Regions from separate parts of the Amycolatopsis ponsaeliensis genome, predicted to be linked through region 1. Evidence: riboswitches for the same ligand, from Rfam matches in the RefSeq annotation. Region 1 holds a riboswitch; each other region holds the start of a gene.

Region 1 (9,595 bases):
GCAGGGTCACCTCGACTCGGCGCTGACGCCGGTCGGCTGGAACCAGGCCCGGTTCGCGGTCCCCGCGCTGGCCCGGTTCTCCCCGGACCTCGTCATCGCGTCCGACCTGCGCCGCGCCACCGACACGGCCACCGTGCTCACCGACGCGATCGGCGTCCCGCTGCGGATCGACAAGCGCCTGCGCGAGACGCACCTCGGCGACTGGCAGGGCCTCACCGGCGCGGAGGTCGACGCGGCCTACCCCGGTGAGCGCGACCGCTGGCGCAAGGACGCGACCTGGGCGCCTCCCGGCGGCGAGAACCGCCTCGACGTCGCCGACCGCGCGGGCGAAGTGGTCACCGACTTGCAGCAGGCCAACTCCTCGGTGGGCGACACCGTGCTGCTGGCCGCGCACGGCGGGCTGATCACCGCGCTCACCGCGCGGCTGCTGAACCTGCCGGTCGAGGTCTGGCCGTCGCTGGGCGGGATCTCGAACTGCCACTGGGTCGAGCTGGGCGCGCGCGACGGGAAGTGGCGGCTGCACGCCTACAACGCGGGGATGCACGGCTAGCCGATGGGGCCGCGCCTGCTCGTGTTCGGCGATTCGCTGAGCTTTCACGGTCCCGAAGGACCCTGCGCCGCGGACGAGCCGCGGCTGTGGCCCAACGTCGCCGCTGCCGCGCTGGGCGGCACCGCCGACCTGGTCGCCGGGATCGGCTGGACCGCCCGGGACGCCTGGTGGTCGCTCACCGGCGATCCGCGGGTCTGGGCCGATCTGCACCACGTCGACGCGGTCGTGCTGGCGGTCGGCAGCATGGACACGCTGCCTTCGCCGTTGCCGACCTACCTGCGCACGGGGCTGAAGTACCTGCGTCCCGACCCCGTGCGGCGGGTGGTGCGCAAGGCTTACCTGGCCGCGCAGCCCCGGCTTTCGGTCGCGTTCCGCGGCCGTCCCGTGGTGCTGCCGGCCAAGCTCACCGTCCAGTACCTCGACACGGCGGTGGGTGCGCTGCGCGTCCTGCGTCCCGAACTGCCGATCTTCAGCATGCTGCCCTCGGTGCACCGCGCGGCCGCCTACGGGGGCGTGCACACCGCGCGGCCGGGCGCCACCGCCGCGATGACGGCCTGGGGCGCGCGAGCGGGAGTCCCGTTGCTGGACCTCGAAGCCGTTGTCGGAGAGCACGTCCTGAGCGGCGAAGGCAACCCGGACGGCATGCACTGGGGCTGGAAGGGACACGCTTCCGTGGGCGACGCGATGTCCGTGTTGATGGCGCCGGTGCTGGCCCCCGGCCACGTAGGCTGACGGCGTGTCGGTCGCCGTAGTCACGGATTCCACCGCCCACCTGCCGGAGGGCTTCGCCGAACGGCACGCGGTCCGGGTGGTGCCGCTGCACGTCCTGGTCGACGGCGTGGTCTCCCTCGACGGCGTCGAGACCGGCCCGGCGGCGGTCGCCGAGGCGATGAGCCAGCGCAAGATCGTCACGACGTCCCGGCCGACGCCCACGGAGTTCGTGAAGGAGTACCGCGCGGCACTGGCCGACGGCGCGGACTCGATCGTTTCGGTGCACCTCTCGCGCGAGCTGTCGGGCACCTGGGAAGCGGCGGTGCTGGCGGCGCAGGAGGTCGGGCCGGACCGGGTGCGCGTGGTCGACTCCCGCACCACCGCGATGGGGCTCGGGTTCGCCGCGCTGCACGCCGCTTCGGCTGCTGCGGAAGGGGCTTCGGCGGCGGAAGTCGAGGCCGCGGCCGTGACCGCGGCCGGGTGCTCGTCGACGTTGTTCGTCGTGGAAACCCTCGACCACCTGCGCCGCGGCGGCCGGATCGGCCCGGCGGCCGCGCTGCTCGGCACGGCACTGGCGGTGAAGCCGGTGCTGCACATGTCCGAAGGCCGGATCCTGCCGCTGGAGAAGGTCCGCACCATGAACCGGGCGCTCGCGCGGCTGGTCGAGCTCGCCGCCCAGGCTGCGCGGGACGACGACGTCGAACTGGCCGTTCACCACCTCGCTTCGCCGGAGCGGGCGGTCGAGCTGGCGAACCGGCTGGAAGAGGCCGTGCCGCGCTCGGCGGGCTGCGTGGTTTCCGAGCTGGGAGCGGTGATCGGGGCCCACACCGGGCCCGGCGTGCTCGGGGTGGTCGTTCAGCGGACGGTTCCCTCGCGCGGCTAGTGCGCCGGCCGTGAACCGGCAGGTGCACCGTAGGAACGTTCCCTTCAGGCACCCGGGCGGCCGGCGGTTCCGGCCACCGCACCGGCCGACGGCGCGCCGAACCCTCCAGGATGCCACCCGGGTACGACGGAAACGGCCGGTCCCGGCCCGGGCGGGGTGGATCCGTCCACATCACCCCGGTTGTCCACAGGACGCGGCGGCACCCCTGTCGGACGCCGTCCCGCGAGCCCTAACGTCGATCGTGTGTTCGAGCAGCCCGCCCGGGATCCGGGCCCACCCGTCAACGACCGGCTCACCTGGCTGGCCGACCAGCTCTCGCCCGACGAGAGCACGGTCGGGCCCGGCGGCCGGCTGGTCCGGCGCTGGCTGCCGGGCGGACCGGCCGGTGCCGGCCGCCGGCGGTGGGCGTTCGCCGGTGTCCTCGTGTCGGTCGTGGTGATCGTCCTCGGTTCGGTCGCGCTCTTCGGCGGCCCGCCGGCACCCGAGCCACCACCCGCGCTGCCCAGCGCGAAGCCGGCGAGCGAGGCGTCGGCCCGGGCCGCCCCGCAGGTCGGTCTGGTCGTCAGCGTGATCGGCCGCGTCCGGTCGCCCGGCCTCGTCACCGTGGTCCAGGGCGCCCGCGTCGCGGACGTGCTGCGGGCCGCGGGCGGCGCCGAGCCCGGCGCGGACCTGAGCGCGCTCAACCTCGCCCGCCGGGTGACCGACGGGGAACAGCTCGCGGTCGGGATCCCGGCGCCGGCCGCCGTGGCCGCCGGTGCTCCGGCCGGCGCCAGGGTCGACCTGAACGCGGCGAGCGCGGACCAGCTGGACACACTGCCCGGGGTCGGCGAGGTGACGGCTCAGCGGATCGTCCAGTGGCGCACCGAGCACGGCGGCTTCACGAAGGTCGAGCAACTGCGCGATGTCGGCGGCATCGGGGAAAGCAAGTTCGAAAAGCTGCGCGAGCAGGTGATGGTCGGATGAGCTCGCTGCCTGCGACCGACACCCGGCAGGACATGCGGCTCGTCCCGGCGGCGCTGGCGTGCTGGCTCGCCGCACTCGACGGCCTGCTGCTGGGCTGGTGGACGGCTGTCGCCGTCGGCCTCGCCTCGGCGGTGCTGGCCGGGCTGGTGCTCTGGCGGGCGCGGGGACGTCCCCGCGCGCTCGGCGCGGCGGCGGCCCTGCTGGTGCTGGGACTCGTCGCGGCGGGGCCGGTCGCCTGGCGGATCCGGGACGCGCAGCACGACGACCTCCGCGCGGCTGCGGCGGACGGGCTCCCCGCGTCGGTGCGGGTCGTCGTCGCCGAGCGACCGAAGCCCGTGCGCAGTGCGGGTTACGCCGACCAGCAGGCCGGTGCCCGGTCGGTCGTGCTGACTGCCGACGTCCGCACGGCATCGGTCGACGGCCGGCCGGTGAGGTCGTCCGGACGCGTCCTGCTGCTGGCACCGGTCGCGCAGTGGGCTTCGCTGCTGCCGGGCCAGGACGTGACGGCGAGCGGCCTGCTGATGCCGCCGCGCGGCTCGGACCTGACCGTCGCGGTGCTGTCCGTGCGCGGCCCGCCGGGCGACCTCGGGCCGGCGCCGTGGTGGCAGCGGACCGCGGCCGGGCTGCGTGCCGGGCTCCACGACCTGTGCCAGGTTCTGCCGGACGAACCGGCCGGCCTGCTGCCGGGGCTGGTCCTGGGCGACACGAGCGGGTTGTCGCCGCGCGTCGAGCAGGAGTTCGTCACCGCCGGGCTCGCCCATCTGACCGCCGTCAGCGGGGGAAATCTCGCCGTGGTGTGTGGCGCGGTCCTGCTCCTGCTGCGCTTGCTGCGGCTCGGGCCTCGGCTGTCGGCGGTGGCGGCCGGCACCTGTCTGGCGGGGTTCCTCGTCCTGGTCGGGCCGGAGCCGAGTGTGCTGCGGGCCGGGGTGATGGCGGCGGTCGCGTTGCTGGCTCTGGCGCTGGGCAGGCGAGGCTCGGCGTTGCCCGCGCTGGCGCTCGCGGTGTGCGTGCTGGTGGTGACGGATCCGGCGATGGCGACGGACTTCGGGTTCGCGCTCTCGGTGTTCGCCACGGCCGGGCTGGTCCTCATCGCGCCCCGCTGGGCCGCCACGCTGGCTCGTCGCGGCGTCCCGCCGGGGTTCGCCGAAGGACTGGCGATCCCGCTGGCCGCCTTCCTCGTGACGGCGCCGGTTCTCGCGGGGATGGCGGGCACGGTGAGCCTGGTTTCGGTGCTGACCAACGTCCTCGCCGCGCCCGTCGTGGCCCCGGCGACGGTGCTCGGCGTGCTGGCGACGGTGCTCGGCCCCTGGTGGCCGGGCGCCGGGAAGGTCCTGGTGCACCTGGCCGACCCGGAGGCCCGGTGGCTGATCACCGTGGCGCGCCACGGCGCGCGGGCTCCCGGCGCGGTCGTCGCGTGGCCCGGCGGCTGGGCGGGCGGGCTGCTCGCCGCCGCCGCGCTGGTGGTGCTGGTGCTGGCCGCCCGGCACCGGCGCGTGCGGCTGGCGATGGCGGTGCTGGTCGTCGGCGCGCTGCTGGTGTTCGTGCCGGTCCGGGTGCTCGCGCCGGCGTGGCCACCGCGGAACTGGGCGATGGTCGAGTGCGACGTCGGGCAGGGTGACGCGGTCGTGCTGGCGACCGCCGAGCCGGGACGCGCGGTCGTCGTGGACACCGGACCCGAGCCGGGGCCGGTGGACGAGTGCCTGCACCGGCTGGCGGTCGACCGGATCCCGCTACTGGTGCTGAGCCACCTGCACGCCGACCACATCGGCGGGCTGGCGTCGGTCTTCGACGGCCGGGCGGTCGGCGCGGTCGCCGTCGGCCCGGGGCGGGCGCCGGAGTGGGCGTGGCGGCAGGTCGCCGCGGAGGCGCGCCGGTGGGACGTGCCGCTGGTGGAGCTGAACCCGGGGGAGCGGCTGGCGTGGCCTGGGCTGTCGCTCGACGTCCTCGGCCCGCGCTACGTGCCGGAGCGCTCGGCCGGGCAGCAGGACGGCACGACGATCAACAACAGCTCGGTCGTCCTGCGGGCGCAGTCCGCGGCCGGCCGGATGCTCCTGACCGGCGACGTCGAACTGGCGGCGCAGGCGGATCTCTTGGCGGACATCGGAAATCTGAAGGCGGAGGTGTTGAAGGTGCCGCATCACGGGTCGCGTTATTCGCTGCCGGCTTTCCTCGCGGCGGTGGCGCCGCGGGTGGCGTTGGTCAGCGTCGGCGCGGGCAACACCTACGGGCATCCGAACAAGTCCACAATGGACACACTGACGGCGCTGGGTGCCCTGGTCACCCGGACCGACCTGGACGGCGACACCGCGGTGGTCGGCGACCCGGCGGGTCCGGCGGTCTCGCGCCGGGGCGAGCCGCGTGGCCCGCCCCGGCGCTGAAACCGGGGCGGGGACGGCGGAGCCCGTCAGTAGCCGAGCGCCTCGTTCACGGCCTTGGCCGACGGCGGCACGGTCGCCTTCGGGCCGACGTGGTTCTCGATCGCGTCGAGGGTCTTGAGGCCGTCGCCGGTGATCAGCAGCACCGTCTCGGCGTCCGGGTCGAGCTTGCCCGTCTCGATCAGCTTCTTCGCCGTCGCCACGGTGACCCCGCCCGCGGTCTCGGTGAAGATGCCTTCGGTGCGGGCCAGCAGCCGGATGCCTTCGACGACCTCTTCGTCGCTGACGTCCTCGATCGAGCCGCCGGTGCGGTTGACGATGTCGAGCACGTACGGGCCGTCGGCCGGGTTGCCGATCGCCAGCGAGCGGGCGATCGTGTCCGGCTTCACCGGCTGGACCACGTCCTGGCCTGCGCGGAACGCGGCCGACACCGGCGAGCAGCCGGTGGCCTGCGCGCCGAACACCTTGTACGGGCTGGCGTCCACGAGACCGAGCTGGCCCAGCTCGCGGAAACCCTTGTCCACCTTGGTCAGCTGCGAACCGGAGGCGATCGGCACGACGATCTGCGGCGGGATGCGCCAGCCGAGCTGCTCGGCGACCTCGAAGGCCAGCGTCTTCGAGCCTTCCGAGTAGTACGGCCGGACGTTCACGTTCACGAACGCCCACTTCGGGTGCTCACCGGCGAGCTCGGTGGCGAGGCGGTTGACGTCGTCGTAGTTGCCGTCGACGGCGATCAGATCACCGTCGTAGACCGCGGTGGTGAGGATCTTGGCGCGCTCGAGGGTCTTCGGGATCAGCACGACCGACCGCCAGCCCGCGCGGGCCGCGGCGGCGGCCGTCGCGTTGGCCAGGTTGCCGGTCGACGGACAGGCGAGCACCTCGAACCCGAACTCGCGGGCCGCGGCCAGCGCGACGGCGACGACGCGGTCCTTGAACGAGTGCGTCGGGTTGCCGGTGTCGTCCTTGACCCAGAGGCGCTTGAGGCCGAGCTCCTTGGCGAGGCGGTCGGCGCGGATGAGCCGGGTCGCGCCGGGCTCGGTGTTCGGGATCTCTTCGACGTTGGACGGAACCGGGAGGAGCTTCTTGTAGCGCCAGATGTTCTTGGGGCCGGCCTCGATGTCTTCGCGGCGGACGCGGCCGAAGTCGTAGGCGACCTCGAGCGGCGAGAAATCCTCGGCGGAGACGAACTCCGGGGCGAGCGGCTGCCGGTGGCCCTCTTCCTTCGACACCAGTTCGACGGCCGGACCGAGATCCGGGGTCTTCGTGGTGGAGGTCGTGCCGAGGGTTGCGGTCATCGCGAGGTTCCTTTCCTCATCTGCCCCGCCGAAGCGGGCCGGAATTGGCACCGTGGTCGTCAGCTACCCCGCGATCGCGGGATGACAGGCTGTACGCCGGTTGCCGGGGCTTCGTCGGGCCGTTCCCTCTGCCCCTCTGGATGAGCGGTATTCGGTTGTCGGTGCGCGCCAACGAGCGCGCCGCCTCCAGGACACCGTACGACATGGCGCTCACGCTGTGCCATGCCGGCCGCTCGACATCACCGGAGCGGGCGCACGGCAGCGCAAGTGAGAGGATTCACCCGTGACCGCGCAAGCCACCGCCCCGGCCCCGCTGCACCTGGTCCTGGGTGAGGAAGAACTGCTGATCGAGCGCGCCGTCCGCGAGACGCTCGCCGCGGCCCGCGCGATCGACGCCACGGCCGAGCTGACCCGGGTCCGGGTGTCCGATCTCACAGCCCCCGAGCTGGCCGAACTCGTCAGCCCGTCGCTGTTCAGCGAGGGCCGCGTGATCGTCCTGGAGTCGGCGCAGGACATCTCGCAGGAGCTGGCCGACGCGATGGCGTCCTACCTGAAGGACCCGGCGGACGGCGTCGTGCTGGTCGTCGTGCACACCGGCGGCGGCCGCAGCAAGGCGGGCAAGACGCTCCCGGCAGCATTGAAGAAGGCCGGCGCCGAGGTCACGGAGTGCCCGAAGCTCACCAAGCCGGCCGAGCGCGAGCAGTTCGTGCGGCACGAGGTGCGCCGGGCGGGCGGCAAGATCGACCCGGCCGGAGTCGCCGCGCTGATCGAGGCCGTGGGCTCCGACCTGCGGGAACTCTCCTCGGCCGCGATGCAGCTCGTCGCGGACGCGGGTGGGTCCGTCGACGCGGACGCGGTCCACCGCTACCACCGCGGCCGCGCGGACGTGACCGGGTTCGCGGTCGCGGAGAAGGCCGTGAGCGGCGACCGTTCGGCGGCCCTGGAGTCACTGCGCTGGGCGATGCAGCTGGGTGTCCCGCACGTCCTGGTCGCGGACGCACTGGCCGACGCGGTCCGCACGATCGCCCGGGTCTCGGGCGCGGGCCGGGGCAACCCGAACCAGCTGGCCGGCGAGCTGGGCATGCCGCCGTGGAAGATCCGCAAGGCGCAGGGCCAGGTCCGCGGCTGGAACCAGGACGGCCTGGCGACGGCGATGCGCGTGGTGGCGAGGCTGAACGCCGAGGTCAAGGGCGTGGCGGCGGACCCGGGCTACGCGCTGGAACGCGCGGTCCTCCAGGTGGCGGCCGCCAAGGGCGACCGCTGACCGCTCTTCCGGCTCGGAATCGCGCGAGTGCCGGTCCGCGCTCGCAAGCGCCCGCCGGCGGGGCCGCCTACGCCACGCGCGCTACGGCCACTGGATGATCGACGACGCCGCCATTCTCCCGCGCCCGCAGCTGCGCCGACAGCCTCAGGTCTCCTACGCCCGCAGCTGCGCCGACGGCCTCAGGTCCGGTGCTCGCAGCACCGCCCTCCACCGCGCGAAGCCGCCCCCGGGCATGAAGAAAGCCCCGGCCGAAGCCGGGGCTTTCCCAGAAATCAACCAGCTCAGAGCGCGTTGACGCGCTTCGCCAGCGCCGACTTCTTGTTGGCGGCCTGGTTGGCGTGGATGACGCCCTTCGAGACGGCCTTGTCCAGCTTCTGGGCGGCGTCGCGCTGCAGCTCGGCGGCCTTCGCCTTGTCGCCGGCGTCGGCGGCTTCGCGGACCTTGCGGATCGCGGTCTTCACCGAGGACCGGATCGCCTGGTTGCGCTGACGCGCCTTCTCGTTCGTCGTGATGCGCTTGATCTGCGACTTGATGTTGGCCATAGGGCAACTCCTGTTTCACTCGGTGAGATTCGCCGCCGCGCTGAAGTGGCCCCGCTCGCAAGAGCAGGTTTCCTCCATGACGGAATGCCGCACGGGCAGCGAGCGACAACTTTAACAGCCCAGCTCGGACGGCCCGCGACCGCGTCCGGCAAGACCCCGATCACCAGGAGTACGGTGGACGACGGTCAGTGCCTAGGGTTCCGTCGCCGGTCCGCGCGCTCCGCACCACACAACCAGGACCCGGCGAGTCTGGTCCGAGCGGCACCATCGGCGGGCCCGGACGGCCGGTCGTTCATCTGACGGGGCAAAAGCCTGGAGGACCCGGTTTTCGCGCGCGCGAAAACCCGTAAGGGGTCCCGTGAACACCACCGCCTTGTCCTTCGTCCTCATCGCCGCCGTCGTGCACGCCGCGTGGAACCTCGCCGCCAAGCGGATCTCCTCCGGCGGCACGCAGTTCGTCTGGCTCTACTACACGGTTTCCGCCGTCGTCCTGCTGCCCGTGACGGTCGTGCTGCTGGTCGTCGAGCCGCAACGTCCACAGTGGAGCTGGCTGCTGGCCGCCGTGGGCACGTCGGTGCTGCACGTCGCCTACGGCATCGTCCTGCAACGCGGCTACCGCGTCGGCGACCTCTCCGTCGTCTACCCCGTCGCGCGGGGCACCGGGCCGCTGCTGTCGGTGCTGGCGGCCGTCCTGGTGCTCGGCGAACGGCCCGGCTGGCTCGGGCTGCTCGGCGCGTTCCTGGTGATCACCGGGGTGCTGGTGATCAGCACCGGCCGCGGCGCCGGTGCGCACGACCCGGCCGCCGCGAAGGCACGGCGCGCGGGGATCCTGTACGGCCTCCTGACCGGCGCCACGATCGCCGGCTACACGCTCTGGGACGCGCACTCGGTGACCGGCATCGGCATGCCGCCGGTCGTCTACTTCGGCCTCGGCTCGGTGCTCCAGAGCGTCATGCTCGTGCCCGGCGCGCTGGCCGGCCGCGACGAGGTGGCCCGGATCTGGCGTGAACAG
Region 2 (9,595 bases), on a different contig from region 1:
AGGTCTTCGACGCCAACCCGAACATCGTCCGGGACCTCAAGAACGGCACCGGTTCGGCGGGGCAGCAGGGTTCCGTGCTGCTGCGGCACGAGACCTACGACCACTCCTACCCGCACTGCTGGCGCTGCCGGAACCCGCTGATCTACCGCGCGGTGTCGTCGTGGTTCGTCGCGGTGACGCAGTTCAAGGACCGGATGGTCGAGCTGAACCAGCAGATCACCTGGTACCCGGGCAACGTCAAGGACGGTCAGTTCGGGAAGTGGCTGGAGAACGCCATCGACTGGTCGATCTCCCGCAACCGGTACTTCGGCACGCCGATCCCGGTGTGGCAGTCCGACGACCCGGAGTACCCGCGCACCGACGTCTACGGCTCGCTCGACGAGCTGGAGGCCGACTTCGGCGTGCGGCTGGACAACCTGCACCGGCCCTACATCGACGAGCTGACCCGGCCGAACCCGGACGACCCCACGGGGAAGTCCACGATGCGCCGCGTCCCGGACGTCCTCGACGTCTGGTTCGACTCGGGCTCGATGCCGTACGCCCAGGTGCACTACCCGTTCGAGAACGCCGACTGGTTCGAGCACCACTACCCGAGCGACTTCATCGTCGAGTACATCGGGCAGACCCGCGGCTGGTTCTACCTGCTGCACGTGCTCGCGACGGCGCTGTTCGACCGGCCGGCGTTCCGCGCCTGCGTCGCGCACGGCATCGTGCTGGGCTCCGACGGCGCGAAGATGTCCAAGTCGCTGCGCAACTACCCGGACGTCAACGAGGTGTTCGAGCGCGACGGCTCGGACGCCATGCGCTGGTACCTGATGGCGAGCCCGATCCTGCGTGGCGGCAACCTCGTCGTCACCGACAAGGGCATCCGCGACGCCGTCCGCCAGGCCGTGCTGCCGCTGTGGAACTCGTACTACTTCCTCGCGCTCTACGCGAACGCCGAAGGCGTGGAAGGCAAGTGGCGCACGGACTCGTCGAACGTGCTCGACCGGTACGTCCTGGCGAAGACGCACGAGCTCGTCACCGACGTCGAGTACGCGATGGACCACTACGACGTCGCGGGCGCGTGCCAGACCGTGCGGGACTTCCTCGAGGTCCTCACGAACTGGTACGTGCGGCGGTCCCGGGACCGCTTCTGGGCCGGTGACCAGGACGCGATCGACACGCTGCACACGGTGCTGGAGGTGACGTCGCGGGTCGCGGCGCCGCTGCTGCCGCTGACCACCGAGGTCGTCTGGCGCGGGCTCACCGGCGGCCGTTCGGTGCACCTCACCGACTGGCCGAACGCGCTCGACCTGCCCGCCGACGCGGCGCTGGTCACCACGATGGACCGGGTGCGGCAGGTCGCGTCGTCGGCGCTTTCGCTGCGGAAGGCGAACAAGCTGCGCGTGCGGCTGCCGCTGTCCTCGCTGGTCGTGGCGGCCGACGACGCCGAGACGCTGGGCGCCTTCGCCGACATCCTGCGCGACGAGGTGAACGTCAAGGCGGTCGAGCTGACCACCGACGTCGCCGCGCACGGCGGGTTCGAGGTCGCGGTCAACGCGCGTGCCGCCGGCCCGCGGCTGGGCAAGGACGTCCAGACCGTGATCAAGGCCGTCAAGGCGGGCGACTGGTCGCTGCAGGGCGGCAAGGTCGTCGCGGCCGGGATCGAGCTGCGGGAAGGCGAGTTCGACCGCCGGCTGGTCGCCAAGGGCGGCGGCGCGGCGGCCGAGCTGCCCGGCGGGTCCGGGCTGGTCCTGATCGACACCGGGGTGACGCCGGAGCTGGCGGCCGAGGGCCTGGTCCGCGACCTGGTCCGGGTCGTGCAGCAGGCGCGCCGCGACGCCGGGCTGGACGTCGCCGACCGGATCGCGCTGACCGTCGATTCGGTACCTGACGTCGTCGAGGCGGCCCGGACGCACGAGGAGTTCCTGGCCTCGGAGACGCTGGCGACGTCGGTGACCCATAGTCCGGTGACCGAGGGCTTCGCCGGCACGGTCGGCGACGGCACCAAGGTGACCGTTTCGGTAGCAAAAGCCTGACCTGCTGTCGTAGGTGGCCGGTAAGATCGGCCGGCCACCTACGGCGGTGGCGTTCCTTGGGGGAGGGGTACGCGGAAATGAGTCCTGCCAAGAGACGGGGCGTCCTGATCGGCGGCGCGCTGCTGGTCGTCGTGGTCGTGGTGGCGGCGTTCTTCGTGCTGAACGGCGGGGGATCGGCGCCGGAGGCGGAAGCCGGGGCCACGAGCGTCGAGACGCCGGGTGCCCTCGACCCGCACACGGCGATCACCGAGTACCTGCAGGACCTGTCCGAGAACAACACCGACGCGGCGAGCCGGCTGACCGACGCCGCTCCGGCGGCCGCGGTGGCCCTGCGGGACGCGCGGAACACGCTGAACCCGTCGACGCTGACGGCCAAGCTGACCGTCCTGCAGCCGACCCCGGCCGGGGCGACGCAGACCGGCGGGACGTTCAGCCTCGGGTGGACGCTCAAGCCGGGCAAGGTCTGGACCTACGACGTGCCGTTCCAGCTGGCCCAGGCCGGCGGGAAGTGGCTCGTGCACTGGGCGCCGTCGCTGCTGCACCCGAAGCTGGAGGCGGGCCAGCGGCTGGTGGTCAGCACGGCCGTGCAGGACACGACGGCGGTGGCCGACCGCGACGGCAAGCCGCTGCTCATCAGCGGGTCCGCCGGCCTGCGTCCGGTCGAAGGCGACCCGGCGCCGCTGCTGCGTTCGGCGCTCGCCGGACAGGTCACGGCGGCGGCCGGCGGCGGCTTCGCCGTCGAGCGCGTCGACACCGGTGGCAAGAACGTGGAGACGCTGTTCGGGAAGGCCGACGGTGAGGCCAAGACGCTGACGTCGAGCCTGAGCCTGGCCGCGCAGAACTCCGCGCAGGCCGCGGTGGACGGCAACAAGGGTTCGGCCATGATCGTCGCCCTCGACACCGGCTCGGGCGACATCCTGGCCGTCGCGCAGAACGCGGCCGCCGGGAACGCACCGAAGGCGCTTCACGGCCTGTACGAGCCGGGGTCGTCGTTCAAGATCGCGACGTCGGTCGCCGCGGTCCAGCAGAGCGGCCTCTCCGCGACCTCGCCGGTCGACTGCCCCGGCGTCGCGACCGTCGGGACGCGGACGGTCAAGAACGAGGGCTTCGAGCTCGGGGCGACGAACCTGCAGACGGCGTTCGCGCGGTCGTGCAACACGACGTTCGGGCAGCTCGCGCTCGACCTGCCGGCCAACGGCCTGCAGAAGGCGGCCGACGAGCTGGGCCTCAACGCCGACTACGAGATCCCCGGCATCGACACCGAGCTGGGCAAGGTCGAGCCCGCCGCGAGCAAGGACGAGCAGGTCGAGGACGGGTTCGGCCAGGGCCGGATCCAGGCCAGCTGTCTCGGCGGCGCGCTGATGGCGGCCACGGTCGCGTCCGGCAAGGCGATCACGCCGCGGCTGTGGCACGACCTGGACACGACGGTCGTCAAGGGCTACTCGCCGCCGCCGGCGGCCGTGCTCGGCCAGGTGCGGACGATGATGCGCGCGGTGGTCACCAGCGGCACGGGCCGCGGCGCGGCGAGCGCGGGCCAGGTGTTCGGCAAGACGGGCACGGCCCAGTTCGGCGACGGCTCGAACGCGACGGGCTGGTTCGTCGGCTACCGCGGGAACGTGGCGTTCGCGGTGCTCCTGGAGGACTCGAACGACTCGGGCCCGGCAGTAACCCTGGCCGCCAAGTTCCTGAAAGCTCTCTGACCGGGCACAAGCGGCACTTTCACGTGAAAGTGCCGCTTGCTGGTGGTCGCTTTCACGTGAAGCGCGTGCTGCGTCGCTTCGGCCGCGGGCGAAGGGTGGCCGCCGTACCGTGGGCGCATGGAGACGATCGCTCTCGCCGAGGTTGCCGCGGTGCTCGCCGACCCGAGCCGCGCCACCATGTGCCTCGCGCTGCTCGACGGGCGGGCCTGGACCGTCGGTGAGCTGGCCAAGGCGGCCGGGATCGCGCTCTCCACGGCCAGCGAGCACGTCTCCCGGCTGGTCGACGCCGGGTTCGTCGCCCGGGTCAAGCAGGGCCGGGCCAGCTACGTCCGGATCGCCGACCCGCGCGTCGCCGAGCTGATCGAGCACCTGGCCCAGCACGCCGAGCACCGGCCGGTGACCGGGCTGAAGTCGTCGTTGCGGGTGAAGCGGCTCGGGTTCGCGCGGACCTGCTACGACCACCTCGCCGGCGTGCTCGGTGTCGCCCTCCGCGACGGCATGCTGGCCACCGGCCTGATCGACGCCGACGGCGGGCTGGCGCTGACCGGCCGCGGCCGTGCCGTGCTGGCCGAGCTCGGCGTGCCGGTCGCGCCCGGGCGGCGGTCGCCGCTGCGCGACTGTCTGGATTGGACGGAGCGGCGCGACCACCTCGCCGGAGCCGTGCCCGCGGCGTTGCTCGAGCGCGCGGTCGGTGCCGGCTGGGTCGGCCGCGACGGGCATCGCGCGGTGAAGGTGTTTCCGGCGGCGGAGAAGCCGTTCGCCGCGCTCGGTGTCGATCTCACCGCGCTCGGTGGGCCTTAACACACCACGCGCCCGGCGCGCCCCAGCGGTACACGAAGGAGTTAACTCGGCCGCTTCACTATTCTGAGGGCCCACGGCACTCGGAGGGAGGCGGCATGGACCAGCTTCCCGTGCTGCTCGGCGTCGGCGGTGCCGTGCTGCTCGCCTCCGTGCTCGCCGTGCGCGTGTCGATCCGGCTGGGCCTGCCGTCGCTGCTGCTCTACCTGGCGATCGGCGTGCTGCTGGGCGAAGCCGGCTTCGGCATCCGGTTCGACAACCCCGAGCTGACCCAGTCGCTCGGCCTCGCCGCGCTCGTCATGATCCTCGCCGAAGGTGGCCTGACGACGCGCTGGTCGGCGGTGAAACCCGCGCTGGGCATCGGGATCGCACTGTCCACTGTGGCCGTTGTGGTGAGCGTCGCGGTGACCGGCGCCGCCCTGCACTGGCTGCTGGGCCTCGACTGGCGGTTCGCGCTGCTGTGGGGCGCGGTGCTCGCGTCGACCGACGCGGCCGCGGTGTTCTCGGTGCTGCGCTCGGCCGGGATCGGCAAACGGCTCACCGGAGCGCTGGAGCTCGAGTCGGGCATCAACGACGCGCCCGCGTACATCGCCGTCGTGGTGCTGGCCGAAGGCGCCACTGTGGACTGGACATTGCCGCTGCTGGTGGTCTACGAACTCGCGGCGGGCCTCGCGATCGGGCTCGGTTTCGGCTGGCTCGGCGGGATCGCGCTGCGCCGGGCCGCGTTGCCGGCGACCGGCCTCTACCCGCTCGCCACGGTCGCGGTGTGCGTCGTGGCGTACTCGTCCGGGCAGCTGCTGCACGCGTCCGGGCTGCTCGCCACCTACGTCGCCGCGCTGGTGCTCGGCAATTCGCGGCTGCCGCACCGCTCGGACACGCTGTCGTTCGCCGAAGGGCTCGGCTGGCTGGCGCAGATCGGGCTGTTCGTGCTGCTCGGCCTGTTCGCCTCGCCGGGCCGGGTGCTCGAGGCGGTGGTGCCGGGCCTGGTCGCCGGGGCCGTCGTGCTGCTGCTGGCCCGGCCGATCTCGGTCGTGCTGGCGATGCTGCCGTTCCGGCTGCCGTGGCGGGAACAGGCGTTCCTGTCGTGGGCCGGGCTGCGCGGCGCGGTGCCGATCGTGCTCGCGATGATCCCGCTGTCGCAGGGGGTGCCGGGCGCGCAACGGCTGGTCAACGCGGTTTTCGTGCTGGTCATCGTGCTGACGCTGCTCCAGGGCGCGACGCTCGGGCCGCTCGGGCGCTGGCTCGGGCTGGCGAAGAAGTCCGAGGCGCACGAGATCGAAGTCGACTCCGCGCCGCTGGACGAGCTGGGCGCCGAGCTGCTGCAGGTCCGCATCCAGCCCGGGTCGAAGCTGCACGGCGTGTACCTGTCCGAGCTGCGGCTGCCGGTCGGCGCGACGGTCAGCCTGGTCGTGCGCGAAGGCGCCGGCTTCACCCCGCAGAAGACCAGCCGGTTCCAGGAGCACGACCAGCTGCTGGTGGTCACGACCAGCGGGGTCCGCGACGCCGTCGAGCTCCGGCTCCGCGCCGTGGACCGGGCCGGCCGCCTGGCCCGCTGGAAGGGCGAGTCGGGCCGTTAACCAGTGCCGTTGTCCGGCGCTTGTCCCCACAAAAATCTCACTTGATCTTCCCTTCGTTCCCCCTTTTGGCTTACTGTGCGCTCCATTCATTAGTTCGAATGGGTGAGTGAACAGCCAAAGGAGTACGCAGGGTGACGAAACTTCACGTGCGTGGGGCGAGCCTGATCGCGGCGATCGTCGTGACGGCCGGGCTGGCCGGCGTCCCGGACGCGGCCGCGGAGGTCGCCCCCTTCCCGGCGTTCGCCCTGCCGTTCAAGGCCGGCCAGCAGGTGTACTCGGCCGGCATCCACTCCGACGACGGCAGCACCGGCGTCAAGAACGCCATCGACTTCAGCCCGGCCGACAAGACCGTGCGCGCGCCGTTGGCCGGCACCGTCCACCTGCAGCACTGCGCGGGCGGGGACTGGGTGACCATCGACCACGACGGCGGCTGGCGGACCGGGTACTACCACATGGAGGGCATCGAGGTCACCGACGGTGAGCACGTCGAGGCCGGCGCCGAGCTCGGCTCGACCGGCAACGCGCTGCCGTGCGGCGGCAGCAGCACCGGCGCCCACGTGCACTTCACGCTCTGGACCCTGCCGGACGCCCCGGCCGCGAACTGGGACGGCAAGTCGTTCGCCGAGGTCTCGACCACGGTCGCGGCGGCCAGCGGCGAGCCCGTCGACGGGAAGACCATCGGCGGCTGGCGCTTCACGGCCGGAGCCGAGCAGTACACCGGCACGGCGACGCACCTCGCCGACAACGCCGTGACGCAGCTGCCGGGACACTTCCGCGCGAAGCTCTGACGTCCTCACGGTGTGTGAGCGGCGTCTCAGAATGTGAGGCGGGGGTTGGCCGCCGGCGGCGTTCTCGGTTACCTTCTGGCTCAGGTCATGAGTGCCAGCGCGAAGCCCCGGCTTGCTGGCCGGCAACCCTCCAACCGCGGTGGGGTGCCCCGGGTGAAGACCGGGCCGGTCGCGTCGTGCGACGGGCAAGCGCGGGCCCCTCGCCGGGGTCCCCCGGACCGCCGAGGAGGCACCGATGACTCTCGCCATCGATCGCACCAGCACGACCACCGCCCCGACCGGCTTCGGCACGGCTGCTCCCGCCGAGTTCCGGGTCGCCGCCGGAGCCACCCCGACCGAATTCGCCGCGACCGCCGGAACCCTTGCCGCGCAAAGCATCCCGGCCGTCGCGGGTGCCGCCGTGCGGGTCCCGCTCGTCACCGGGGAATCGATCGGCTACGCCAACCTCGACCACGCCGCGAGCGCCCCGTGTCTCGACGCCGTCCGCGCCAAGGTCGACGAGTTCCTGCCCTGGTACGCCAGCGTCCACCGCGGCGCCGGCTTCGCGTCCCAGGTCTCGACGCGCCTCTACGAGCGCACCCGCGACGTCCTGCGTCGCTTCGTCGACGCCCGTCGCACCGACACCGTCGTCTTCACGCGCAACACCACCGACTCCTTCAACCTGCTCGCCCGCAGCCTGCCCCGGCACACCACGGTGATCGTCTTCGACACCGAGCACCACGCCGCGCTGCTGCCGTGGCAGGGCCCGAACGTCCGGCGGATCCCGACCCCGCGCACCCGCCTCGCCGCAGTGTCCGCTGTGGACGAAGCTCTCGCGGATTCCCCGCAGGGACCGCGGTTGGTCGTCGTCACCGGAGCGTCCAATGTGACCGGTGAGCTCCTGCCGGTGGCGGAGATCGCCGCCGTGGCGCGCAGGCACGGCGCCCGCATCGCGCTCGACGCCGCCCAGCTCGCGCCGCACCGCCGGATCTCGATCAGGGAGCTGGACGTCGACTACGTCGCCCTGTCCGGCCACAAGCTGTACGCGCCCTTCGGTGCGGGTGCGTTGATCGGCCGCGCCGACTGGCTGCGCGCCGCCAAGCCGTACCTCGCCGGCGGCGGCGCGACCAAGCTCGTGACCGAGGACGCGGTGGTCTGGAACACCGGCCCCGAGCGCCACGAAGCCGGCTCGCCCAACACCGTCGGCGTGTACGCGCTCGGCGTCGCGTGCGAGACGCTCAGCGAGAACTGGGACGCCGTCGTGGCGCACGAGCAGGCCCTGCTCACCCGGCTGCGCAAGGGTCTCGAGGGCATCCCGGGCTGCGCCGAGCTGCGGCTGTTCGACGCACCGGTCGACCGCGTCGGCACGCTCAGCTTCGTCCTCGACGGCTTCGACCCGGGCTGGGTGGCGGCGGTGCTGTCGGCGGAGTACGGCATCGGCGTGCGCGACGGGGCGTTCTGCGCGCACATCGCGGCCAAGCGCCTGATCGGCATCACCGGCGGCGACGGGCGGCAGGCGATCCGCGTCAGCCTCGGCCTGGGCAGCACGGAGGAGCACGTCGACCGCGTCGTGCTGGCGCTGCGCCAGATTGTCTCGCGCGGGGCCCGCTGGGAGTACGCGAAGGTGGACGGCCGCTGGGCTCCGGTCGGCGACCCGCGGGAGCTGCCGCCGTTCTGCTGATCGCTGGCCTGGGCGGATGGGGAGAAGGCCGGTTTTCTGGTTTCCGTTGGCACTGCTGGGGATCGCGCAAGTCGGCATGGCGGCGGTACAGCTGTTGTCGCGCCGCAGCGCCGCCGAAGGTGAGTCCGCGAACCTCCTCCTCGGGCCGGCGCCGTCGCCCGGTGCGACGGAGTACGGCCGAGCGCAGTGGCTGAGCCAGGACGCCTTCTACTCGCTCGGGCGGGGCCTGCCCGCCGGGCCGGCGTGGCTGGTCGCGCTCGGCGTGGCGCTCGTCGGCACAGCGATCTGGTACGCCGTCGCCCTGCGGCCCGCCCGCACCGGGTGGTTCGTCCTCGGCACGCTGGGCGCGCTGCTCGCCCTCCCGCTGCTCGACCTGATCGGGTCGTGGCAGTTCCGCCTCGGCGACGGGCTGCGCGGTCCGCTGCTGGCCACGCTCGGCCTGCTGGTGCTCGCCGCGTACGAGCGCAGCAGGCTCGTCCTGCTCACCGCGTTCGTCTTCGCGGTGATCGCGGTGGTGCTTTCGGCCGATCTCGTGGGGGTGCTCGTTTCGGCGGCCGTCCTGCTCGCCGCGGCGTTCGCGGTACTGCTGCGCCGGGCACCCGATACCCTGCATTGATGGGGAATGAGCGACGCTGTTGGTTTCCGTTGGCGGCGCTGGGGTTCGCGCAGCTGATCATGGTGCTCGCCGAGCTGCTGCCGGGGGAGAGCCTCGCCGCCGGTACCTTCGCGGACTTGCGCGCACTGCCGATGAGCCGGGCGAACGAGCTCGCCACCGGCACCATCGGCGGTACCGGCGGCACGAGTGTCGCCGTCGCCGTCTACGCCGGCCCCACGAGGTCGGCCACCCTCGGCTGGCTCGTCGCGCTCGCCTGCGTCGTGGCCGCCGTCGCCGGCTGGTACTGGCTGAACCTGCGCCGCGCCGGGACGCCGCCGCGCACCGCCCGGTTCGCCTGCGGGACCCTCGGTGCCCTGCTCGCCATCCCGGTGCTCGACCTGGTCGGGATGCTGCAGTTCCGGCTGGCCGGGGACGTGCGGGGCGCGCTCCTGGCGA
Region 3 (9,595 bases), on a different contig from region 1:
GCGTCCGCGCCCTGCTCCGGATCGACGCCCACCTCGACGCGGTCGCCGCTGACCCGCGCCTTCAGCGCGTCCGGCGTGCCCTCGGCGACGATCCGGCCGTCGTCGATGACGATCAGCCGGTCGGACAGCGAGTCGGCTTCGTCGAGGTAGTGGGTGGTGAGGAAGACCGTGACGCCCTGCTCGGCGCGCAGCCGGCGGATGTGCTCCCACAGGTTGGCGCGGCTCTGCGGGTCGAGGCCGGTCGACGGCTCGTCGAGGAACACCAGCCCCGGCGAGTGGATCAGCCCGAGCGCGATGTCGAGCCGCCGCCGCTGGCCGCCCGACAACGTCCTGGTCAGCCGCCGGTCCAGCCCGGTCAGGTCGAGCTGCTCGGTCAGCTCGGCGCCGCGCGCGATCGCGGCGGCCTTGCTCATCCGGTAGAGCCGCCCCTGCAGCTCGAGCTCGTCGGCGACCGTGGTCTCCGGCGAGCTGCCGCCGCCCTGCGCGACGTAGCCGATCCGCTCGCGGACCCCCAGCGGGTCGGCCAGCAGGTCGCGGCCGCCGACGGTCGCGGTGCCCGCGGTCGGCTTCAGCAGCGTGGTCAGCATGCGCAGCGTGGTCGTCTTCCCGGCGCCGTTCGGCCCGAGGAACCCGACGAGCTCGCCCGCTTCGACGTCGAGGTCGACGCCCTTGACCGCGTGTACTTCGCCACCGGAGCGGCCCTTGCGGCGGAACCGCCGCTCGAGACCGCGTGCCGTGATCATGAGAACCCCTTATTGATCAAGTTTGACTAGCTGAGGTGCACACTGTGCCCCAGCCGGGTGCGCTAGTCAAACTTGATTACCGGGCGGGCGGTTCGCCGAACGCGTCGCCGCTTTCGCCGGCCATCACGTACTCGCCCGCTTCGAGCCGGGCGATCAGGCCCTCGAGCCAGCCGAAGCTCGCCGCCGAGATCGAGCTCCACAGCCGGTACAGCTCACCGACGTGCTCCGGGGTGCCCTGCCCCATGTTCACCTTCAGCTCTTCCAGCATCAGCGTCGCCTGCTGCTGTTCGGCCTGCAGGTGCACCAGCCGGTGCCGCAGGAGGTTGATCACGCGGGCACGGGGCATCGTCGTCATCAGCGAGATGGCGGCCGACAGGTCGGGGTGGTTGAGCTCCGGGTCGGACAGCGCCTTCGACAGCAGCACCTGGTACTCCTGCTCGCCCTCGCCGGTGAGCCGGTAGGCGGTGCGGTCCGGACCGCCCTCGCCCGGCTCGACGTCGACCTGTTCCAGCAGGTCTTCGGCGGTCATCTTCTTCAGCGCGTGGTAGATCGAGCCGGGCTGGACGTTGGCCCACTTGTCCGCGGACCAGGTCAGCAGCTCCCGCCGCACCTGGTAGCCGTGCGCGCGGCCGTACATGCGCACCACTCCGAGCACGAGCAACCGTGTCGCCGACAACCGGGCCTCCCTCTCGACAAAGCGCATGACGCCCTCCGTAGGCTAATAAGGTATGAGCACCCCTGTGTTGACCGCGGTGGCCTGGCCCTACGCCAACGGCCCCCGCCACATCGGCCACGTGTCCGGATTCGGCGTCCCGTCCGACGTCTTCTCCCGCTACCAGCGAATGGCCGGCAACCGGGTGCTCATGGTCTCCGGCACCGACGAACACGGCACCCCGATCACGGTCCAGGCGGACAAGGAAGACTCGACCCCGCAGCTCACGGCGGACAAGTACACCCGCCAGATCGGCAATGACCTGCAGGGCCTCGGCCTCTCCTACGACCTGTTCACCCGGACCACGACCGGCAACCACGCCGAGGTGACGCAGCAGATCTTCCTGGCGCTGCACCGCAACGGCTACGTCGTGCCGAAGACCACGCGCGGCGCGATCAGCCCGTCCACCGGCCGCACGCTGCCCGACCGCTACGTCGAGGGCACCTGCCCGATCTGCGGGTACGACGGCGCGCGCGGCGACCAGTGCGACAACTGCGGCAACCAGCTCGACGCCGCGGAGCTGATCAACCCGAAGTCGCGGATCAACGGCGAGACGCCGAAGTTCGTCGAGACCGAGCACTACTTCCTCGACCTGCCGGCGTTCACCAAGACCCTCGGCGACTGGCTGGGCACCAAGACCGACTGGCGCCCGAACGTCCTCAACTTCACCAAGAACCTGATCGACGACATGCGGCCCCGGCCGATCACCCGCGACCTCGACTGGGGCGTCAAGATCCCCCTCGACGGCTGGCGCGACCAGCCGCTGAAGCGGTTCTACGTCTGGTTCGACGCGGTGATCGGGTACTTCTCGGCCAGCGTCGAGTGGGCGCGGCGCTCCGGCAACCCGGACGCGTGGCAGGAGTGGTGGAACAACGCCGACGCGCGGTCCTACTACTTCATGGGCAAGGACAACATCACCTTCCACGCCCAGATCTGGCCCGCCCTGCTGTTCGGGCACAACGGCGAGGGCGACAAGGGTGGCGAGCCCGGCAAGTACGGCAAGCTGCACCTGCCCGACGAGATCGTCTCCAGCGAGTTCCTCACCATGAGCGGCTCCAAGTTCTCGACCTCGCGCGGTCGCGTCATCTACGTCGAGGACTTCCTGCGCGACTTCGGCCCGGACACGCTGCGGTACTTCATCTCGGTCGCCGGCCCGGAGACCCAGGACACCGACTTCACCTGGGACGAGTTCGTCCGCCGGACCAACTTCGAGCTGGCCAACGAGTGGGGCAACCTGGTCAACCGGTCCATCTCGATGGCGCACAAGAACGTCGGCGCCATCCCGCGCCCGGAAGCCCCGACGGCGGCCGACGAGGACCTGAAGGCGCTGTCCCGCAAGGCCTTCGACACCGCGGGCGCGCACCTGGCCCGGTCCCGGTTCAAGCTGGCGGCGAGCGAGGCGATGAAGGTCGTCACCGCGGCGAACAAGTACATCTCCGACCAGGAGCCGTGGAAGCTCAAGGACGACCCCACGCGGCGCGACACCGTGCTGCACACCGCGCTGCAGGTCGTCTCCGACGCCAACACGCTGCTGACGCCGTTCCTGCCGCACTCGGCCCAGAAGGTCCACGAGGCCCTCGGCGGCACCGGCGTCTGGGCCGCCCAGCCGGAGCTCAAGGAGGTCGACGACCTCGACATCGCCGGCCGGGTCAACCCGATCCTCACCGGCGACTACGCGGGCGAGCAGGCGAAGTGGGAGTCGAAGCCGATCGAGGTCGGCAAGCCCCTGCAGAAGCCGTCGCCGCTGTTCACCAAGCTCGACCCGGCGCTCGGCGAGACCGGCCCGGAGTGGGCGCCGATCGTCAAGGAGTAAGAGGTATGCATGGGTGACGAGAAGCGCGAGCTGCCGCCGGTCCCGGACCGGCTCCCGGTGTCGGTGGTGGACGCGCACACCCATCTCGACGCGTGCGGCGCGGTCACCGCGGCCGATGTCTCGGCCATGGTCGACCGCGCCGAGCGCGCAGGCGTCGCGCGCGTCGTCACGGTCGCCGACGACCTCGCCTCGGCCCGCTGGGCGGCCGAGGCGTCGACCTGGGACCCCCGGGTCTTCGCCGCGGTCGCGATCCACCCGACGCGCACCAAGGAGTTCGGCGAGGCCGAGAAGTCCGAAGTGGAGCGGCTGGCCGGCCACGAGCGCGTCGTCGCCGTCGGCGAGACCGGCCTCGACTACTACTGGGACTACTCGCCGCACGACGCCCAGCAGGAGGCGTTCCGCTGGCACATCGACCTCGCCAAGCGGCTGGACAAGCCGCTGATGATCCACGACCGCGAGGCCCACGACGACGTGTTGCGCATCCTGGCCGAAGAGAATGCGCCGAATGCCGTAATCTTCCATTGTTTTTCCGGAGACGCGGAAATGGCCCGCAAGTGCGTCGACGCGGGATACGTCCTTTCCTTCGCGGGAACGGTCACGTTCAAGAACGCGAAGGGGCTCCACGAGGCGGCCCGGCTCTGCCCGCCGGATCAGTACCTCGTCGAAACCGACGCACCGTTTCTGACCCCCCACCCGTTCCGTGGACGGCCGAACGAGCCGTTCGGCGCGGCCTACACCGTCCGTCACCTCGCGGCGCTCAGGGGCGAAGCTGTCCACGAAGTCGCCGAATCGGTCCGGACCACTGCCGAGCGGGTCTACCGACTCCCCAGTGTCACAACGGGGTGAACGCATTGCGACATCAGGGTTCCTTGATCGTCCACCTGATGGAGTGACGGGGATCACGACACTCCGGGGGGTGTTTGCGCAACCCGGCGGGACCCGTTACTGTCCCGTGATCGTGCCGGTCGGTACTGCAGACTGCAGTTGCCGACTGTTACGCCCACAGTCACGTCAGTGCACGTCGGGGAAGCGGAACCGGGTAGGTACGGCCGGGACCGTGACGATGGCGCCGGCTGCGGGCCCAGACGTAAAGACGCCGCCCCGAACGGCGTCTTGGGAAAGGGAACGACACCGGTGACAGGTAGCAGACAGGCTGGAGCGCGCTCCGCGGCCGTCCTCGATCGTCGTTACGAGGAAACCGCCTACGGCCAGCTCGACTTCTCCGACGACCCGAACATCACGCAGCAGGACATCCTCGCCGCGCTCGGCCCCGACGCCGACGCGATGATGGCCGAGATCGACGTCGACGTCGACGAGCTGATCCGCCTCATCAACGCCGAGACGACGTACCTGCCGCCGATCGTCATCCCTGACGAGATCGAGGCGGACCGGACCGCGTCCCCGCAGGCCAAGCGGGCCGCGATGGACGAGAGCATCCGCCAGACCAGCAAGGTCTGGAAGCGCCGCTTCCTCAAGGGTGCCGTCCTCAGCGTCATGATCAGCGTCGCCGGTGGCGGCGCGGCCGCGCTGGCGATGAACAAGAGCATCACCGTCGACGTCGACGGCCAGCAGACCACCGTGCACTCGTTCGGCGACACCGTCGGCGAGGTGCTGGAGGACGCGGGCCTGTCCGTCGGCGCGCACGACTCGCTCTCCCCGTCCCCGCAGGCGGAGGTCGGCGACGGCGGTGTCATCAAGCTCGAGCGCGGCCGTCAGCTGAAGCTGATCGTCGACGGCGCGGAGCACACCTCCTGGGTCCGCGCGACCCACCTCGGCGACGCGCTCGGCCAGCTCGGCATGGCGGGCATGGACAAGCCCGGCACGTGGATGTCGATGCCGAAGGACGGCGAGCTGCCCCTGGAGGGCGCCACCGTCCAGATCAAGACCCTCAAGAACATCACGCTCTACGACGGCGCGAACGAGCCCAAGCAGGTCAAGACCACCGCGGTCACGACCAAGGAGTTCCTGGGCGAGTACAAGCTCACCCTGGGCCCGGAGGACCAGGCCGAGGGCGGCCTGGACGTCAAGCTGACCGACGGCGCCGAGGTGCACATCAGCCGCACCGGCGTCTCGACGGTCGTCCAGAAGGAAGACATCGCCCCGCCCGAGCAGAAGGTCGACGACCCGGACCTCGCCAAGGGCAAGACCTCGGTCGAGGACCCGGGCACTCCCGGCGAGAAGATGGTGACCTACAAGGTCACGCAGAAGAACGGCAAAGAGGTCTCCCGCGAGAGCATCTCCGAGCAGGTCATCACCCAGCCGAAGCCGAAGATCATCCACGTCGGCACCAAGCAGGCCCCGACGCCGGCCATCGGCGACGGCTCCTCGTGGGACCGCATCGCCCAGTGCGAGTCGGGCGGCAACTGGGCCATCAACACGGGCAACGGCTACTACGGCGGCCTCCAGTTCGACAAGCGCACGTGGGACGCCTACGGCGGCGACCAGTACGCGAGCCTCCCGAACCAGGCTTCGCGCGAGCAGCAGATCGCGATCGCGGAGAAGGTCCGCGACGCCCGCGGCGGTTACAGCGCCTGGCCGGTCTGCGGCAAGAAGGCTTGATCTTTTCCGAAACGGCCCCCGTCCTTTCCGGACGGGGGCCGTTTCGCGTGCGCCGACGGGCATCACGCGTGTCCCGAGGGGCATCACGCGTGATTGCCGAGGCATCGAGCTGATGCCCCTCCGATCACGAGTGATGCCCGCCCAATCACGCGAGATGCCCCTCCAATCACGCGAGTTCCGCGCTCGATCACGCGAGTCACGTCTCCGATCACGCGAGTTCCGTCCCGGATCACCGTGAGCCGACCGTCCGGGTACGCGAGCCGACCCTCTGGATGCGTGAGCCGACCGTCCGGGTGCGCGAGATGGCCCATCGGTAAGCTCGTCCGGTGGTTGAACTGCTGGGACCTGCCGAAATCCGCGGGCTGGCGGCCGAGCTCGACGTGCGGCCGACCAAGAAGCTCGGGCAGAACTTCGTGCACGATCCCAACACCGTCCGCCGGATCGTCGAGCTGGCGGACGTCGGCCCGGGCGACGTCGTCCTCGAGGTCGGGCCCGGGCTCGGGTCGCTGACCCTCGGGCTGCTCGCCACCGGTGCGCGCGTCGTCGCCGTCGAGATCGATCCCAAGCTCGCCGAACGGCTGCCCAAGACCGTCGCCGACCGGGCGCCCGAGGTCGCCGGCAACCTCCAGGTCGTCGCGGCCGACGCGCTGCGGGTCACGAACGACGACCTGCCCGAGCCGACCGCGCTCGTCGCCAACCTGCCCTACAACGTCGCCGTCCCGGTCGTGCTGCACCTGCTCGCCGAGCTGCCTTCCCTCAAGAACGGCCTCGTCATGGTCCAGACCGAGGTCGCCGACCGGATGGCGGCCGGCCCCGGCAGCCGGATCTACGGCGTCCCGAGCGTCAAGCTCGCCTGGTACGGCCCGGCGCGCAAGGTCGCCGCGGTGCCGCGCTCGGTGTTCTGGCCGGTGCCGAACGTCGACTCCGCGCTCGTCGCCTTCGAACGCGGTGACGCTCCGGCGTCGGACGACCGCGATCGGCTCTTCGGGCTCGTGGACGCCGCCTTCTCACAGCGCAGGAAGACGCTCCGGGCCGCGCTGGCCGGCTGGGCGGGCTCGGCCGAGCGGGCCGGGGAGCTGCTCACGGCCGCCGGGATCGACCCGAAAACCCGCGGTGAGCAGCTGGGCGTGCACGACTTCGCCCGGCTCGCCGCCGCTCAGTAGCACGTCCACAGTGGAAGTCAACGCCGTCCGGTGAAAATACGCCTCTTGCCGTGCGATCTCGCGATTCGGACACCTCCACTCGTGTGATCTGGGCCAACAGGCTTGCTTTCGCTCCTCGGGATCGGCTTTACTCGGAAGCGTCCATCCCGAGCGACTGAGAGACCTGGCTCGCCGAAGTCGCAGCAACCACCCTCCACAGGGCAGGTGCTACCGCCAGGACCGATGGAGGCCGTTTCAGATGAAGAGGGTAGCTCGCCCCCTGCTCCTGACCAGGCGTCGCGTAGTCGACGAAGGCCGCCGCTCCGTGACCGCATGTCGACGCTCCCGCTGAGCTAGTCACAGCCGGTCCACCTCTTCTTCATGCACCGTCCTCAAAGGACGGACTTTGCTTGCGGCCGGGCGCCTCCGAGTGAGCGCGCCCCGTTTTCTGGAGCCTTCGTGATCACCGTCGAAAACCTGTCCAAAACCTTTGCCACCAACGGAAACTCGGTCGTCGCCCTGCGGGACGTGAGCGTCGAGGTCCAGGCCGGCTCGCTGTTCGGCGTCGTCGGCCCGGCCGGGTCCGGCAAGTCCGTCCTCGCCCGCTGCATCGCGCTGCAGGAGCGGCCCGACCGCGGCGTCGTCCGCCTCGACGGCCTCAACACCGGCACCCTCGACGGCCGCCGCCTGCGCGAGATCCGCCGCCAGCTCGGCGTCGTCTCGACGAAGCCGGAGCTGATCGCCGAGCGCACGATCGCCGGCAACATCGCTTCCCCGCTCGAGCAGCTCGGCGTCGACGGCCCGCAGCGCCGCAGCCGAGTCGGCTCGCTGCTCGACCTCGTCGGCTTGACGCAGCGCGCGACGCAGCGTCCCGGCGAGCTGACCGAAGGCCAGCTCCGCCGCGTCGCGGTCGCGAAGGCGCTGGCCGCGGCACCCGCGGTGCTGCTCGCCGACGACCCGACCGCCGGCATCGACCCGGAGGAGGCCGCCGCGGTGCTCACCGTGCTCGACCGCGCTCGCGCCGAGCTGGGCACCACCGTCGTGGTCACGACCCCGGACGCGGGCGTGGTCCGCCGGGTCTGCGACGACGTCGCGGTGCTCGAAGACGGCACGGTCGTCGAGCGCGGCACCGTCCTCGACCTGGTCTCGAACCCGGCCAGCCGCACCGCGCAGGCGCTGCTGCCGGCGATCGAGACGACCCGCTCGCAGTCGGCCCGCTACGACCGCTCGGTCGACGTGGTGCTGGTCGGCTTCGCCTCGGTCGGCGCGCTGCTGCCGGAGGCGGCGGGCCGTTTCGACGTCGAGTTCGCCACGATCGGCGGCGGCCTGACCCGGATCGGCGACACCCCGGTCGGCCGCTTCCGCCTCGGTGTCCGCGGCGAGCGTGCCGACGCGGCCCTGGCCTGGGTCGCCGAGCGCGGTGGCCACGTGACGCACACCGCGCGTGGCCCGCAGGGTGTCGCGGCAGCCTGATCTCGAACGGTGAAAACGCCCCGATGCGCGGTTCGCATCGGGGCGTTTTCACGGGCACGTAGGCTGGTCGGGTGCTCGCCGTAGTTCCGCCTCCAGTCACCGTCCGGGTCCCGGCCAAGGTCAACTTGCACCTGGCGGTCGACGACCTGCGCGAAGACGGTTACCACGACCTCGTGACCGTGTTCCAGGCCCTGTCGCTGACCGATGAGGTGACCGTCGCGGTCACCGAGGAGCCGGGGCTGGAGATCTACGGCGAGGGCGAGGGCACGGTGCCCGCCGACCACACCAACCTGGCCTGGCGCGCGGTCGAAGCGCTTTCCGCGCACGTCGGCCGGACCGAAGAGCCGAACGTCCGGGTCGTGCTGCGCAAGGGCATCCCGGCCGCGGGCGGCATGGCCGGCGGCAGTGCCGACGCGGCCGCGACGCTGGTCGGGCTGGCGAGCCTCTGGAACCTCGACGTAACGCGTGACGAGCTGGCCGAGATCGCCGCCGGGCTCGGCAGTGATGTGCCGTTCGCGCTCTACGGCGGCACCGCGCTGGGCACCGGGCGGGGCGAGCAGCTCGTCCCGGTGCTGTCGCGGCACACCTTCCACTGGGTGCTGGCTTTCGACTCCGAAGGGCTGTCGACGCCGAAGGTGTTCAAGGAGCTGGACCGCCTGCGCGCCGACGGCAACCCGCCGCGGATCGGTTCGCACACCCCGGTCGTCGAGGCGCTGGCTTCGGGCGACCCACGTCAGCTGGCGCTGCTGCTGGGCAACGACCTCCAGGCGGCGGCGGTTTCGCTGCGGCCCGGGCTGCGCCGGACGCTGCGGGCCGGCGTCAACGCGGGCGCGCTCGCCGGCACGGTCTCCGGGTCCGGCCCGACGTGCGCGTTCCTCTGCGAGGACGCGCAGTCGGCGGTCGAGGTCGCCGCGGAGCTGTCGGGTGCGGGGGTGTGCCGCACCGTGCGGGTGGCGCACGGCCCGGTCCCCGGCGCCCGCGTGGTCGGCGGGGACGACGCGCCGCGCCCGGCCCCGCCGCGGGTGCACGCCTGACCCTCCACTGTGGATGGTCGGATACTTCTTCTTCTCTCGGAAAGGATCGGCTGAGCGCATGGCCAACCTGGTCAACCTGGAAGCGGTGAGCAAGTCCTACGGGGTGAAGCCGCTGCTGG

The links. Region 1 has a riboswitch for S-adenosylmethionine ahead of thrC (threonine synthase). Riboswitches for the same ligand answer to the same signal wherever they lie in the genome.
Region 2: another riboswitch for S-adenosylmethionine. It lies ahead of QQ657_RS21815 (aminotransferase class V-fold PLP-dependent enzyme); the one in region 1 lies ahead of thrC (threonine synthase).
Region 3: another riboswitch for S-adenosylmethionine. It lies ahead of QQ657_RS45070 (methionine ABC transporter ATP-binding protein); the one in region 1 lies ahead of thrC (threonine synthase).

The regions. Positions count from the first base shown of each region.
Region 1 is NZ_JAPZLD010000006.1:112,544-122,138, reverse strand. Features, by position in the region: gene QQ657_RS11395 (histidine phosphatase family protein) at 1-550, shown strand, start outside; gene octT (diglucosylglycerate octanoyltransferase) at 554-1,282, shown strand; gene QQ657_RS11385 (DegV family protein) at 1,287-2,144, shown strand; gene QQ657_RS11380 (ComEA family DNA-binding protein) at 2,388-3,107, shown strand; gene QQ657_RS11375 (ComEC/Rec2 family competence protein) at 3,104-5,485, shown strand; gene thrC (threonine synthase) at 5,512-6,777, opposite strand; SAM riboswitch class I at 6,791-6,924, opposite strand; gene holA (DNA polymerase III subunit delta) at 7,061-8,041, shown strand; gene rpsT (30S ribosomal protein S20) at 8,323-8,583, opposite strand; gene QQ657_RS11355 (DMT family transporter) at 8,942-9,595, shown strand, end outside.
Region 2 is NZ_JAPZLD010000014.1:85,693-95,287, forward strand. Features, by position in the region: gene ileS (isoleucine--tRNA ligase) at 1-2,021, shown strand, start outside; gene QQ657_RS21795 (penicillin-binding transpeptidase domain-containing protein) at 2,099-3,721, shown strand; gene QQ657_RS21800 (ArsR/SmtB family transcription factor) at 3,839-4,522, shown strand; gene QQ657_RS21805 (potassium/proton antiporter) at 4,618-6,096, shown strand; gene QQ657_RS21810 (M23 family metallopeptidase) at 6,228-6,884, shown strand; SAM riboswitch class IV at 6,968-7,082, shown strand; gene QQ657_RS21815 (aminotransferase class V-fold PLP-dependent enzyme) at 7,120-8,544, shown strand; gene QQ657_RS21820 (hypothetical protein) at 8,591-9,160, shown strand; gene QQ657_RS21825 (hypothetical protein) at 9,160-9,595, shown strand, end outside.
Region 3 is NZ_JAPZLD010000047.1:26,147-35,741, forward strand. Features, by position in the region: gene QQ657_RS45040 (ATP-binding cassette domain-containing protein) at 1-743, opposite strand, end outside; gene QQ657_RS45045 (PadR family transcriptional regulator) at 820-1,419, opposite strand; gene metG (methionine--tRNA ligase) at 1,472-3,268, shown strand; gene QQ657_RS45055 (TatD family hydrolase) at 3,278-4,114, shown strand; gene QQ657_RS45060 (resuscitation-promoting factor) at 4,403-5,827, shown strand; gene rsmA (16S rRNA (adenine(1518)-N(6)/adenine(1519)-N(6))-dimethyltransferase RsmA) at 6,154-6,990, shown strand; SAM riboswitch class I at 7,129-7,219, shown strand; gene QQ657_RS45070 (methionine ABC transporter ATP-binding protein) at 7,429-8,442, shown strand; gene QQ657_RS45075 (4-(cytidine 5'-diphospho)-2-C-methyl-D-erythritol kinase) at 8,514-9,476, shown strand; gene QQ657_RS45080 (ABC-F family ATP-binding cassette domain-containing protein) at 9,535-9,595, shown strand, end outside.